DNA from 3 places in the Leifsonia sp. 2MCAF36 genome. Region 3 is predicted to be linked to each of the others. Evidence: predicted binding sites of a transcription regulator. Region 3 holds the regulator's gene; each other region holds the start of a gene.
What was found. The regulator HrcA, encoded in region 3, represses chaperone genes, less so after heat shock. The targets are predictions, from matches to a motif close to TTNGCACTCGNNNNNNNCGAGTGCNAA.

Region 1: the regulator HrcA is predicted to act here: its motif matches at 796-822, upstream of groES (co-chaperone GroES).
Region 2: the regulator HrcA is predicted to act here: its motif matches at 1,657-1,683, upstream of groL (chaperonin GroEL).

What each region holds. Positions count from the first base shown of each region.
Region 1 is NZ_JBFRGV010000003.1:293,290-297,482, reverse strand. Features, by position in the region: gene AB4079_RS06735 (THUMP-like domain-containing protein) at 1-768, opposite strand, end outside; gene groES (co-chaperone GroES) at 912-1,208, shown strand; gene rarD (EamA family transporter RarD) at 1,372-2,313, shown strand; gene AB4079_RS06720 (hypothetical protein) at 2,395-2,574, opposite strand; gene guaB (IMP dehydrogenase) at 3,024-4,193, shown strand, end outside.
Region 2 is NZ_JBFRGV010000003.1:142,826-147,018, reverse strand. Features, by position in the region: gene AB4079_RS05995 (DUF3263 domain-containing protein) at 1-45, opposite strand, end outside; gene msrB (peptide-methionine (R)-S-oxide reductase MsrB) at 186-611, shown strand; gene AB4079_RS05985 (nitroreductase family protein) at 611-1,162, shown strand; gene AB4079_RS05980 (cold-shock protein) at 1,332-1,535, shown strand; gene groL (chaperonin GroEL) at 1,727-3,346, shown strand; gene AB4079_RS05970 (sensor histidine kinase) at 3,553-4,193, opposite strand, start outside.
Region 3 is NZ_JBFRGV010000006.1:149,944-154,136, reverse strand. Features, by position in the region: gene AB4079_RS10825 (DUF4870 domain-containing protein) at 1-375, opposite strand, end outside; gene AB4079_RS10820 (DUF4870 domain-containing protein) at 466-1,029, opposite strand; gene hrcA (heat-inducible transcriptional repressor HrcA) at 1,187-2,209, shown strand; gene dnaJ (molecular chaperone DnaJ) at 2,276-3,391, shown strand; gene AB4079_RS10805 (16S rRNA (uracil(1498)-N(3))-methyltransferase) at 3,403-4,131, shown strand; gene AB4079_RS10800 (HIT domain-containing protein) at 4,172-4,193, shown strand, end outside.

The DNA.
Region 1 (4,193 bases), on a different contig from region 3:
GTCGCCGCGGAGCACGAGAGCGGCCCGGCGGATGCCCGGGCGGGCGAGGGCGCCGAACCAGAGTCCGAGCTCGACGACCTGGCCGTCGGCGGAGATCCACTGCGCCTCGGCGGTCGAGGGGATGAGGTCGCGGTCGAAGCCGGGGCCGAGCTTCAGGCCGACGGAGCGGCCGGTCGCCAGTTCGTAGGCGAAACCGAGCGACGGCGTGTAGTCGTCGGGGTCGACCAGGCGCTCGGTCTGGCCGTGCCCGGCGGTGCGACGGGCCGGGTCCAGGAAGACGCCGTCGATCTCGCGCAGATCCACGTCCTCCGCCCGGCGCTGCTCCACCGTCGCGGTCGGGAACGGCGCCAGGTTGAAGGATGCGATGGCCGCGGTGACCTCGTCGGCGTCCACTGCGGTCACGTCGAGCTCCAGCGCGGCCAGGGCGAGCGCGTCGCCTCCGATCCCGCAGCCGAGGTCGGCGATACGACGGATGCCGGCAGCGCGGAACCGGCCCGCGTGACGCGCGGCGACCGGCAGGCGCGTGGCCTGCTCCAGGCCCGCCTCCGTGAACAGCATGCCGGACGCGAACTCGCCGAACTTGGCCTGCGCTTTCCGCCGCAGCTTGGACTGCGTCAGCACCGCGGCGACGAGAGCGGGGGAGTGCCCCTGTTTGCGGAGGTCGCTGACGATCCGGAGCACGTCCTGCTCGCTGCGGTACGGCGGGAGGGAGTCGAGGAGCCGGAGCCCTTCGGGGCTCAGCAGCGCGACCAGCTCGGACCGTTCCATGGCGTCCACGCTACCTTCCCCCGGTGCCTGGCACTCACGTTGCGGGACTGCTAACGCACCCCCTAGACTCGGGTTAGCACTCTCACCATGAGGTTGCTAATCAGTCTTAGTCAGACACTGTTCTTCACAGGAAAGGGGTCAACGTGTCGGTCTCCATCAAGCCGCTCGAGGATCGCATCGTCATCAAGCAGGTCGAGGCTGAGCAGACCACTGCTTCCGGTCTGGTCATCCCCGACACCGCCAAGGAGAAGCCGCAGGAGGGCGAGGTCGTCGCCGTCGGCCCCGGCCGCATCGACGACAACGGCAACCGCGTCCCCCTCGATGTCGCCGTCGGCGACAAGGTCATCTACTCCAAGTACGGTGGCACCGAGGTCAAGTTCGGCGGCGAGGACTACCTCGTGCTTTCGGCCCGCGACGTTCTCGCGGTCGTCGTTCGCTGACGCATCCCTCTTCCGACGGCCCGGCTGCCCTGCAGCCGGGCCGTCGTCGTTTCCGGGGCTGTCGAGTCGGGACATTTGGGGCAAGTCGGCCGAAAGCGGCCGCCGGGTATCCCGCGATTTGGGGCAAATGGCTGACGCTGAACCAGGGCGTAGAGTCGGACGAGTGGCAGCAACAGACGACCTCACCACCCACCGTTCCTCCGGCCTCGCCTACGCCGTCTCCGCGTACGTGCTGTGGGGCATCCTGCCGATCTACTTCCTGGCGCTGGCGCCGGCCAGTGCCTGGGAGATCGTGGCGTGGCGCGTCGTCTTCTCGCTGGCGTTCTGCGCCATCGCGCTGACGGTCACCCGTTCGTGGGGTCGATTCGGTGCGCTGCTGACCGACAAGCGGGTGCTGTTCACGATGGGACTCGCCGGCCTGTTCATCTACATCAACTGGCAGACCTACGTTCTCGCGACGGTGAGCGGCCACGTCGTCGAGGCGGCGCTCGGCTACTTCATCAACCCGATCGTCACGGTGTTCCTCGGCGTGCTGGTGCAGCGCGAACGGCTCCGCGTCGCACAATGGGTCGCGGTCGGCGTCAGCATCGTCGCCGTCATCGTGCTCGCTGTCGGCTACGGGTCGGTGCCGTGGATCGCGCTCATCCTGGCCTTCTCCTTCGGCTTCTACGGGCTCATCAAGAAGCGGGTCGGCGGCCGGGTGGATGCGCTCTCCGGCCTGACGCTGGAGACCATGTGGTTGACACCCGTCGCGATCATCCAACTGGTGGTCGTCGGCGTCACGGCCGGACTGACGATCGGCAGCGACGGCCCCTGGCATGCCGTGCTCCTGGCCGGAGCCGGCGTCATCACCGCCGTGCCGCTGCTGTTCTTCGCCGCCGCCTCGCGCCGGCTCCCGCTGGTCTACATGGGCTTCATCCAGTACTTCGCCCCGTTCATCCAGTTCGTCGTCGGCGTCGCCGTGCTGCACGAGGCGATGCCGCCGGAGCGCTGGGTCGGCTTCGCGATCGTCTGGCTGGCGCTCCTCATCCTGAGCGTCGACATGATCGCCGCTGCACGCCAGGGCAAGCGGGCCGCCGAGCTCGACCTGGCGCCCGTCGACTAGGTGCGGGATCGGCGGACGAGATCGGCGCGACCCTACGAGTGCTCTCACCCGCTCGTAGGATCGCGCATCCGCGCCGGGTAGTCAGTCCTCTCGCTCTATTGCGCGCAGGTCGCGGTCAGTGAGCCTTCGCCCCACGATGATCAGCGTGCCGAACCACGCAGAGCCGACCAGCAGCCATCCCCACCAGGGCAGCAGCGACGGGAAAACGAACCCGACAACGGGAAGGGCGATTCCGAGGATCCACGAGACCGCCGATCGCACCGGCGTCGCATCCCAGGCACTCCATGTTGCACGGCTGAAATAGTGGCGCACCGTGAGTAAGAAACCCCTCACAACGCGACGCCGATTCCCAGGGCGACCAGCGGGTCGGTGATGGACGGCTGGCTCACCGAGGCGATGCCGGTGAGAGATCCGCCCACCACGACACAAATGATCGAGGTGATGGCCACGGCTGCAGACAATCGAGCTTTTCGGTACATCGTCGTTTCCTCTCGTCGTACATGACGACGGCGAAAACTGATCGCTCACCCGTGAACTGGAAGCGACAGATGCTATCGACCCGTCAGTGGTAGAGACGAAGGAATAGCCATTTCATGACGCGAGGGATCTGCCACCGCCGTCCCAACCGCCTCATCGGGGCGGAATACCCGCCCAGGTTCTGCCGTTACCATTGAGCATCCACAGTCGCGCATCTTCCTGTTAGGGGTGAAATGGATCAGCCCGATCCGTTCGGTTTCATCGGTTTGACCTACGACGACGTCATGCTCCTCCCCGGGCATACCGACGTCATCCCGAGCGAGGCGGACACGTCCACCCGGCTCACCAAGCGCATTTCGATGGCGACCCCGCTGCTGTCGAGCGCGATGGACACCGTGACCGAGTCGCGCATGGCCGTCGCCATGGCACGGCAGGGCGGCATCGGCATCATCCACCGCAACCTGTCCATCGAGGACCAGGCGGCGCACGTCGACAAGGTGAAGCGCTCCGAGTCGGGCATGATCACCAACCCGGTGACCACGACGCCCGGGGCGAGCGTCGAAGAGGTGGATGCGCTGTGCGGCCAGTTCCGCGTCAGCGGTCTGCCGGTCATCGAGCCGGACGGCACCCTCGTGGGCATCATCACGAACCGTGACATGCGCTTCGTGTCGCCGTTCGAGCGGTCGACCACCCAGGTCCGCGACGTCATGACGCGCCAGCCGCTGATCACGGCGCCGGTCGGCATCGACCCGGACTCCGCCGTCGCCATCTTCGCCGAGCACAAGATCGAGAAGCTTCCGCTGGTCGACGCCGACGGCAAGCTCCGCGGGCTGATCACGGTCAAGGACTTCGACAAGAGCGAGAAGTATCCGGACGCCACCAAGGATGACGAGGGCCGCCTGCGCGTCGGTGCTGCCATCGGCTTCTTCGGCGACGCCTGGGACCGCGCCATGACGCTGGTCGATGCGGGCGTCGACCTCATCGTGGTCGACACCGCGAACGGCGACAGCGCCGGCGTACTCGACATCATCCGCCGCCTCAAGGCGGAGCCGCGCGCGTCGCACGTCGACGTGGTCGGCGGCAACGTGGCCACCCGCTCGGGCGCACAGGCGCTCATCGACGCAGGCGCCGACGCGATCAAGGTCGGAGTCGGCCCCGGATCCATCTGCACGACCCGTGTCGTCGCCGGTGTCGGCGTACCGCAGGTCACCGCGGTGTACGAGGCGTCGCTCGCGGCCCGCGAGGCGAACGTCCCGCTCATCGCCGACGGCGGCCTCCAGTACTCGGGAGACATCGCCAAGGCGCTGGTCGCCGGAGCCGACAGCGTCATGCTCGGCTCCCTGCTGGCCGGGACCTCCGAGTCGCCGGGCGAGCTCGTCTTCGTCAACGGCAAGCAGTTCAAG
Region 2 (4,193 bases), on a different contig from region 3:
ACGGGCGGCGGCGGGTCGTCCGTCGGCTGACCGGGTCACGCTCACCGCCTTCACTCGTCGTTCGCTCGTCATCCTAGGGCGGCGGTCCTGTGTGTTTCCGGTTCCGGCCCGGCACGTCGCGGTTCGCTACCGGGAACAGGCGGCGGCGCGACGCCGTTTAGTCTGGTGAAGAGGAAAGGAACGGCATGGCACAGAACGACACGTCCAGCGAGGGCTACACGGTTTCCAAGAGCGAGGACGAGTGGCGCCGGGAACTCAGCCCCGAGCAGTACGCGGTCCTCCGTGAGGCCGGAACCGAGCGTCCGTGGACGGGCGAGCTCCTCGACGAGGGCCGCGCCGGCCTCTACACCTGTGCGGCCTGCGGTGCGGAGCTCTTCCAGGCCGGAACCAAGTTCGACTCCGGATGCGGCTGGCCGAGCTTCTACGAGTCCGTCCGCCCGGAGGCGGTCCAGCTGCTCGAAGACAAGAGCCTCGGCGTGGTCCGCACCGAGGTGCGTTGCGCGAGCTGCGGTTCGCACCTGGGCCACGTCTTCCCGGACGGCTTCGGCACCCCGACCGGCGACCGCTACTGCATGAACTCGATCTCGCTGAACTTCGCCCCGGAGTCCTGATGACCGACCTCGCCCGCCGCGTGGCGGAGCGCCGCTCCTACTCGCGGGTGACGGCGGATGCGCCCAGCCACGAGGAACTGCTGCCCCTGGTCGCTGCGGCGGGCCGGGTGGCCGACCACAGCGCCCTGCACCCCTGGCGCATCATCGAGCTGCGCGGGGCGGCGCGCCACCGGCTGGGCGACGCGTTCGTCGCCGACGCCAAGGCGACCGGCTCGGAGGCGGAGAAGCTGGCGGCCAAGCCGCTGCGCTCATCCCTTCTTCTGGCGGTCGTGTCGGTGCGGTCGAAGAGCGACAAGGTTCCCGGATGGGAGCAGGATGCGGTCGCCTCGGGCGTCGCGCACATCCTGAGCCTGCTGCTGCACGACGCCGGCTGGGGCGTGATGTGGCGCTCGGGCCACCACACCCGATCGAAGGCGGTGCACCGGATGCACGAACTGGCGAAGAACGAGCGGCTGCTCGGCTGGCTCTATGTGGGCGGGATCCCCGCCGACAGCAAGGAGGGTCACCGCACCACGCTCGACCCTCAGCGGTTCCTCTCCACCCTCGACTGACCCCGCGACGCGCCCGGGCGTTCCGCTTTGTTACGCAGGTGTTTCTGTTTGGAATCATTTCGGTACGGATTCGCAAAATCGCTGGCGTAGCCAGGTATTACAAGCATTAGGATCGGGATTCAGCGTGCGGCGTTGGATCGCGCGAGCGACACAGCAATGGGAGTAAGGCATGGCGAACGGAACCGTGAAGTGGTTCAACGCTGAGAAGGGCTTCGGCTTCATCACCGTCGACGATGGGGGACAGGACGTATTCGTTCACTACTCCGCGATCGACATGGCGGGTTACAAGGTCCTCGAAGAGGGCCAGCAGGTCGTGTTCGAGGTCGGCTCCGGGCAAAAGGGCCCGCAGGCCGAGTCGGTGCGACTGGCCTGACAGCAGCGGAAGTGATCCGCGGAGCGCCGTCCCCTCGTCGGGGGCGGCGCTTCCTCGTTCCCCCGGGGGCCACGCCGTGCTGCTCGTCTTGCACTCCACAGCAACGAGTGCCAGAATCGCTTTAGCACTCCATCTGATCGAGTGCTAATAGACGGAATCTTTCGCACACGTCCGGGAGGGACGAGAAACACATGGCAAAGATCATTGCTTTCAATGAGGACGCGCGCCGCGGCCTCGAGCGCGGCCTCAACACACTGGCCGACACGGTCAAGGTGACCCTCGGCCCGCGTGGCCGTAACGTCGTCCTCGAGAAGAAGTGGGGCGCCCCCACGATCACGAACGACGGTGTCTCCATCGCGAAGGAGATCGAGCTCGACGACCCGTACGAGAAGATCGGCGCGGAGCTCGTCAAGGAGGTCGCCAAGAAGACCGACGACGTCGCGGGTGACGGAACGACCACCGCGACCGTGCTGGCCCAGGCGCTCGTCAAGGAAGGCCTGCGCAACGTCGCGGCCGGAGCCGACCCCATCACGCTGAAGCGCGGCATCGAGAAGGCCGTCAAGGCCGTCACCGACGAGCTCGTCGCCTCCGCCAAGGAGGTCGAGACCAAGGAGGAGATCGCGGCCACCGCGTCCATCTCCGCCGGCGACACCACCATCGGCGAGATCATCGCCGAGGCGATCGACAAGGTCGGCAAGGAGGGCGTCGTCACCGTCGAGGAGTCGAACACCTTCGGCACCGAGCTCGAGCTGACCGAGGGCATGCGCTTCGACAAGGGCTTCCTGTCGCAGTACTTCGTCACCGACCAGGACCGCCAGGAGGCGGTGTTCGAGGACCCGTACATCCTCATCGCCAACCAGAAGATCTCCAACATCAAGGACCTCCTGCCGGTGGTCGACAAGGTGATCCAGGCGGGCAAGCAGCTCCTCATCATCGCGGAGGACGTCGACGGCGAGGCCCTGGCCACGCTGATCGTCAACAAGATCCGCGGCATCTTCAAGTCCGTCGCCGTCAAGGCTCCGGGCTTCGGCGACCGCCGCAAGGCCATGCTGCAGGACATCGCGATCCTCACCGGTGGCCAGGTCATCTCCGAGGAGGTCGGCCTCAAGCTCGAGAACGTCACCCTCGACCTGCTCGGTCAGGCCCGCAAGGTCGTCATCACCAAGGACGAGACCACCATCGTCGAGGGCTCCGGTGACCCGGAGGCCATCGCCGGTCGCGTGCAGCAGATCCGCAACGAGATCGAGAACACCGACAGTGACTACGACCGCGAGAAGCTCCAGGAGCGCCTCGCGAAGCTCGCCGGTGGCGTCGCCGTCATCAAGGCGGGCGCGGCCACCGAGGTCGAGCTCAAGGAGCGCAAGCACCGCATCGAGGACGCCGTCCGCAACGCGAAGGCTGCCGTCGAAGAGGGCATCGTCGCCGGTGGTGGCGTCGCCCTCATCCAGGCCGGCAAGACCGCGTTCGCGAAGCTGGAGCTGACCGGTGACGAGGCCACGGGTGCGAACATCGTGCGCGTCGCCATCGAGGCCCCGCTGAAGCAGATCGCGATCAACGCGGGCCTCGAGGCCGGCGTCGTCGTCGAGAAGGTTCGCAACCTGCCCGTCGGCCACGGCCTCAACGCCGCGACCGGTGAGTACGTCGACATGCTCGCTGCCGGCATCAACGACCCGGTGAAGGTGACCCGCTCGGCGCTGCAGAACGCTGCGTCCATCGCGGGCCTGTTCCTCACCACCGAGGCCGTCGTCGCCGACAAGCCCGAGAAGAACGCCGCCCCCGTCGGCGACCCGACGGGTGGCATGGACTTCTAAGTCCGACCGCACCAGAAGAGGGCGTCTCCCGCACGGGAGGCGCCCTCTTCGCGTCCCCGCGCGGGCCGGCCGCGCGTGAGCTCCGCCGAGGTGCTCGTAGTCGCGGGCGACACGCCGAATGCAGGTGCAACTACGAGCACCTCACGCTCGACAGGAGTGGCGGATGCGGGTGCGGGACGTGGGGCGGGTCAGGGCGCGAGGGGGGCCTACGACGCGCGGGAGCCCGCCAGCGGCAGCGAGACGCGGAACGTGGCGCCGCCGCCCTCGGTGTCGACCACCTCGACCGTTCCGTTGTGGGCGGCCACGATCGACGAGACGATCGCCAGGCCGAGCCCGCTTCCGCCGGTCTCGCGGGCGCGGGAGGTGTCGGCGCGCCAGAAACGCTGGAAGATCTTCTCGCGGATCTGCGGCGGGATGCCGTCCCCGTGGTCCCGCACCTCGATGGTGGCCCGCTCGGTGCGGTGGTCGATCTGCACCGCGACCTCGATCGGACTGCCCTCCGGCGTGTACCGGAGCGCGTTCCCCATCAGGTTGGTGACGACCTGGCGCAGCTTGTTCTCCTCCGCCATGACGATCGCCGGCTCGGCCGGCGCCGCCGGCTTCGTGAGCACGATCTGGTCGGCGGTGGTGATGGGCAGCAGCTCCGTCGTGGTCCGCCGCCCCCGACCGCGGCGCAGCCGCGCCAGCGCAGAGCCGGCGAAGGCGATCGGGCCGGTGGCGTTGCTGGGCCGCGCTCCCGCCTCGGCGAGCGTCATCGGAACGGTGTCCACGCCGGGCTCAACGGTGTCGTCCTCCTCCGGCACGACCGGTTCCGGCGTGAGCACGCTGACGACGCGGCCGGGGGAGC
Region 3 (4,193 bases):
GACGAACCGGATCGCGATCGGGTACGTGTAGAACTCGCCCTGGTTCGCCTTCACGGCCGCGATGATGCTGAACACGATGTCGAGCACCCAGGCGGCGAGGATGATGAAGATTCCGACCACCACGATCGACAGGATGCCGCCCACCACGTAGGCGATGAAGATCGTGATCTGGAAGTTCAGGGCGGTCGCCGTGTGTGCGCGGATGAAGGGGCCGCGGTCCTTCAGCACCAGGTAGCCGATGAGCGCCGGGATCCAGCTGAACAGGATCCCGCCGACCTGGACGAGTGTCGCCCAGAGCTTCTCGTCTGCGGGGCTGAGTTGTGCGGCGCCACCGTACGGCTGCTGGGGCGGGGGCGGCGGGGGTGTCGCGGACATGGTGCGGTTCTCCTCTGGTTGGCCGGGTGGGCGCGGTCGGCCCCAGCCTAGGGCGCGAGGCCCGAGGCTGAAAGAGCCTGAACGCGTCGACTACTTGATGAACCGGAAGTTCATCGGGTAGCGGTACGTTCCACCGCTGTTCACCCGGACGAAGCCGAGGATCGAGAACACCAGGTTGACGATGTACAGCGCCCACGGGATCAGCAGACCGAAGAGCAGGTAGCCGAGCCCGTACGTGAAGCTGCCGATGATGATCCCGATGATCTGCGACGCCACCCAGGCGAGGATCCAGGTGATCTGCCAATTGAGGGCTTCCTTGGCCTCCTGATTGGTGAGCCGGCCGCGGTCCTTGAAGACCAGCCAGATGATGAGCGATGGCAGGATCCACAGGATGCCGCCCAAGTGTGCGAACGACGCCCACTGCTTGTCCTGCGCGGCGTCGAGGGGTGCCGCCGCTGCCGCGTAGGGCTGCTGCGGTCCACCGGCCGGCTGCGCGTAGGGCTGCTGCGGCGGGACATTCGAATACGGCTGCTGCGGCGGGACACCGCCGGGCTGCTGCGGCGGGACGCCGCCCGGCTGCTGCGGCGGGACGCCGCCCGGCTGCTGCGGAGGGACGCCTCCCGTGGGGTCGGACGGCTGGTTCGGGTCTGTCATTGGCGGAACCCTTTCATGATCGGTTGCGAGCGTGTCGAACCGTTGCACATAAGGTACTGCTGCCGTGTCTCAGCCAGCAATCACCCTCGTGGTGTTTCCTCGCGGTAGGATTGGCACTCAGGAAGCGTGAGTGCTAATCGGTCGACGGGAGGCGGGGATGGTTTCGGAACGCAGCCTCGAGGTGTTGCGCGTCATCGTCCAGGACTATGTGGCGTCGCGCGAGCCGGTCGGATCGAAGAGCATCGTCGAACGGCACTCGTTCGGCGTGTCGGCGGCGACCATCCGCAACGACATGGCCCTGCTCGAAGAGGAGGAGCTGATCGCGGCTCCGCACACTTCGTCCGGCCGTGTCCCCACCGACAAGGGCTACCGCCTGTTCGTCGACCACCTCGCTGAGATGCGCCCGCTCACGCCCGCGCAGCGCACGGCGATCGAGACGTTCCTGGGTCACTCCGCCGACCTCGACGACGTGCTGTCCCGCACTGTCCGCCTGCTGTCACAGCTCACCAACCAGGTGGCGCTGGTGCAGTACCCCTCGGTCGCGCGGTCGCGCATCCGTCACATCGAGCTCGTGGCCATGTCGCCGCGCAGGCTGCTCAGCGTGCTCATCACCGACTCCGGGGCGGTCGAGCAGCGTGTGATCGAGTTGGCCTCCGAGCTGAGCGATGAGGACGTGGCCGAGGTGCGCGGCGCCATCAACGGCGCGGCGGCCGGGCTGACCCTCGCCGAGGCGACCGCGCGCCTGCGCGAGCTGCCGTCGGCTCTCACCGACCGCAGCCGTGCGCTGGTCGAACCGGTCGCCGGGGCTCTGCTCGACCAGATCGCTGCCAACCGGCAGGAGAAGCTGGTCATGGCGGGCGCCGCCAACCTGGTCCGCACCGAACTCGACTTCCCCGGCACGATCACCCCGGTGCTCGAGGCGATCGAAGAACAGGTGGTGCTGCTCCGCCTGTTCGACGAGATGGCGACCGACCAGCACGGCGTCGCCGTGAGCATCGGCCGCGAGAACGCCGGCTTCGGCCTGACGGAAGCATCCATCCTCTCCAGCGGTTACAGTGCGGCGGGGTCCGATGTGGCCCGCGTCGGCCTCCTCGGCCCGCTCCGCATGGACTACTCCAGCAACATGGCGGCCGTCCGCGCCGTCGCCCGATACCTCTCCCGGATGCTCGGCGAGCAGTAGCCTGCACCGCATCCACTCGCAGAACCCAGTACACAGCACTCGATCGAGAAGAAGGAACAGCCCCACGTGGCCGACCACTACGAAGTCCTGGGCGTCGAGCGCGACGCCAGCCCCGACGACATCAAGAAGGCGTACCGCCGGCTCGCGCGGGAGCTCCACCCGGATGTGAACCCGAGCGCCGAAGCGCAGGAGCGGTTCAAGCTCGTGACGCACGCGTACGACGTGCTCAGCGACCCGCAGCAGCGCCAGCAGTACGACCTCGGCGGCTCGGGCGGTTTCGGCGGTGGGGCGGGCGGAGCCGACTTCGCCGGGTTCAGCGACATCTTCGAGACGTTCTTCGGTGGCGGCGGGGGAGCGGGCCGCGGCCCGCGGTCGCGGCGTGAGCGCGGTCAGGACGCCCTGCTGCGCGTGGAGGTCGACCTGGACGAGGTCATCTTCGGCACGCATCGCGACCTGGAGGTCGACACGGCCGTCGTCTGCGAGACCTGCAACGGCTCCTGCTGCCAGCCGGGCACCCAGCCGGTGACCTGCGACATCTGCCACGGCACCGGCAGCATCCAGCGCTCGGTGCGCTCGTTGCTCGGCAACGTGATGACCTCGAGCCCGTGCGGCACCTGCCGCGGGTACGGCACCGTCATCGCGACGCCGTGCGTCACCTGCCAGGGCCAGGGCCGTGTGCGCGCCCGCCGCTCCGTTCCGGTGGACATCCCAGCAGGCGTCGACACCGGCCTCCGCCTGCAGATGCCCGGCAGCGGCGAGGCCGGCCCTGCCGGTGGCCCCAACGGTGACCTCTATCTGGAGATCAAGGTCAAGCACCACGAGATCTTCAGCCGGGACGGCGACGACCTTCTCTGCACGCTGGAGCTGTCGATGACGGATGCCATCCTCGGCACCACGGCGACCGTCAAGGCGCTCGACGGCGACATCCGCCTGGAGCTGAAGCCCGGCACGCAGTCCGCCGACATCATCAGCGTGAAGGATCGCGGCATCACCCACCTGCGCGGCACCGGCCGCGGCGACCTCCGCGTCGGCATCCAGGTGGTCACCCCGACGAAGCTCGACCACAAAGAGAAAGAGCTGATCAAGAAGTTCGCCGCGACCCACAAGGCGGCGCAGCCCTCGCTGGCGCACTTCCAGCAGGGTCTGTTCGCGAAGCTCCGCGACCGCTTCCTCAACCTGTAGCACTGCGAGCGATGGCGTCCCTGTATCTGCGTGAGGACCTCGACGACGTCGAGGTCGGCGCCCGGCTGTCGTTGAGCGGCGCCGAGGCGAAGCACGCGGCGACCGTCAACCGGACCCGGCCGGGCGAGTCGGTGCTGATCGGCAACGGCCGCGGTCTGGTGGCGTCGGGCGAGGTGCTCGTGGCGACGAACACCGAGCTGACGATCGACGTGGAGGCGGTGTCGCGCGTTCCACGCCCGACACCAGCGATCACGCTCGTGCAGGCGCTCGCGAAGGGCGACCGTGACGAACTGGCCGTGCAGGCGGCCACGGAGCTCGGTGTGGATGCGGTGCTGCCGTGGGCGGCATCCCGCTCGATCTCCCGGTGGGAGGGCGCGAAGGTCGCGAAGGGCCGTGAGCGCTGGGCGACCATCGTGCGGGAGGCGGCCAAGCAGTCGATCCGCGCCTGGACGCCCGAGGTGGGTGAGCTGGCGACGACCAAGCAGCTCGCGTCGCTGACGGCGGGCGCGCGCGTTCTCGTGCTCGAACCGGACGCCGAGGCGCCGCTGACGGCCATCCGACCGGATGGCCGCGACCTCGTGCTCGTCGTCGGACCCGAGGGCGGCATCGCGCCGCAGGAGCTGGCGGCATTGCGTGACGCCGGCGGCGAGCTCGTGCGCCTCGGCGACACGGTGCTCCGCACCTCTACCGCCGGCCCGGCCGCCCTCGCCGTCCTCAACGCCGCGCTCGGGCGCTGGTGACCCCAGCCGCGTTGTCGGCGTGCGCGAATAGGATAGGGATATGGCAGACACGGAGCGTTCGA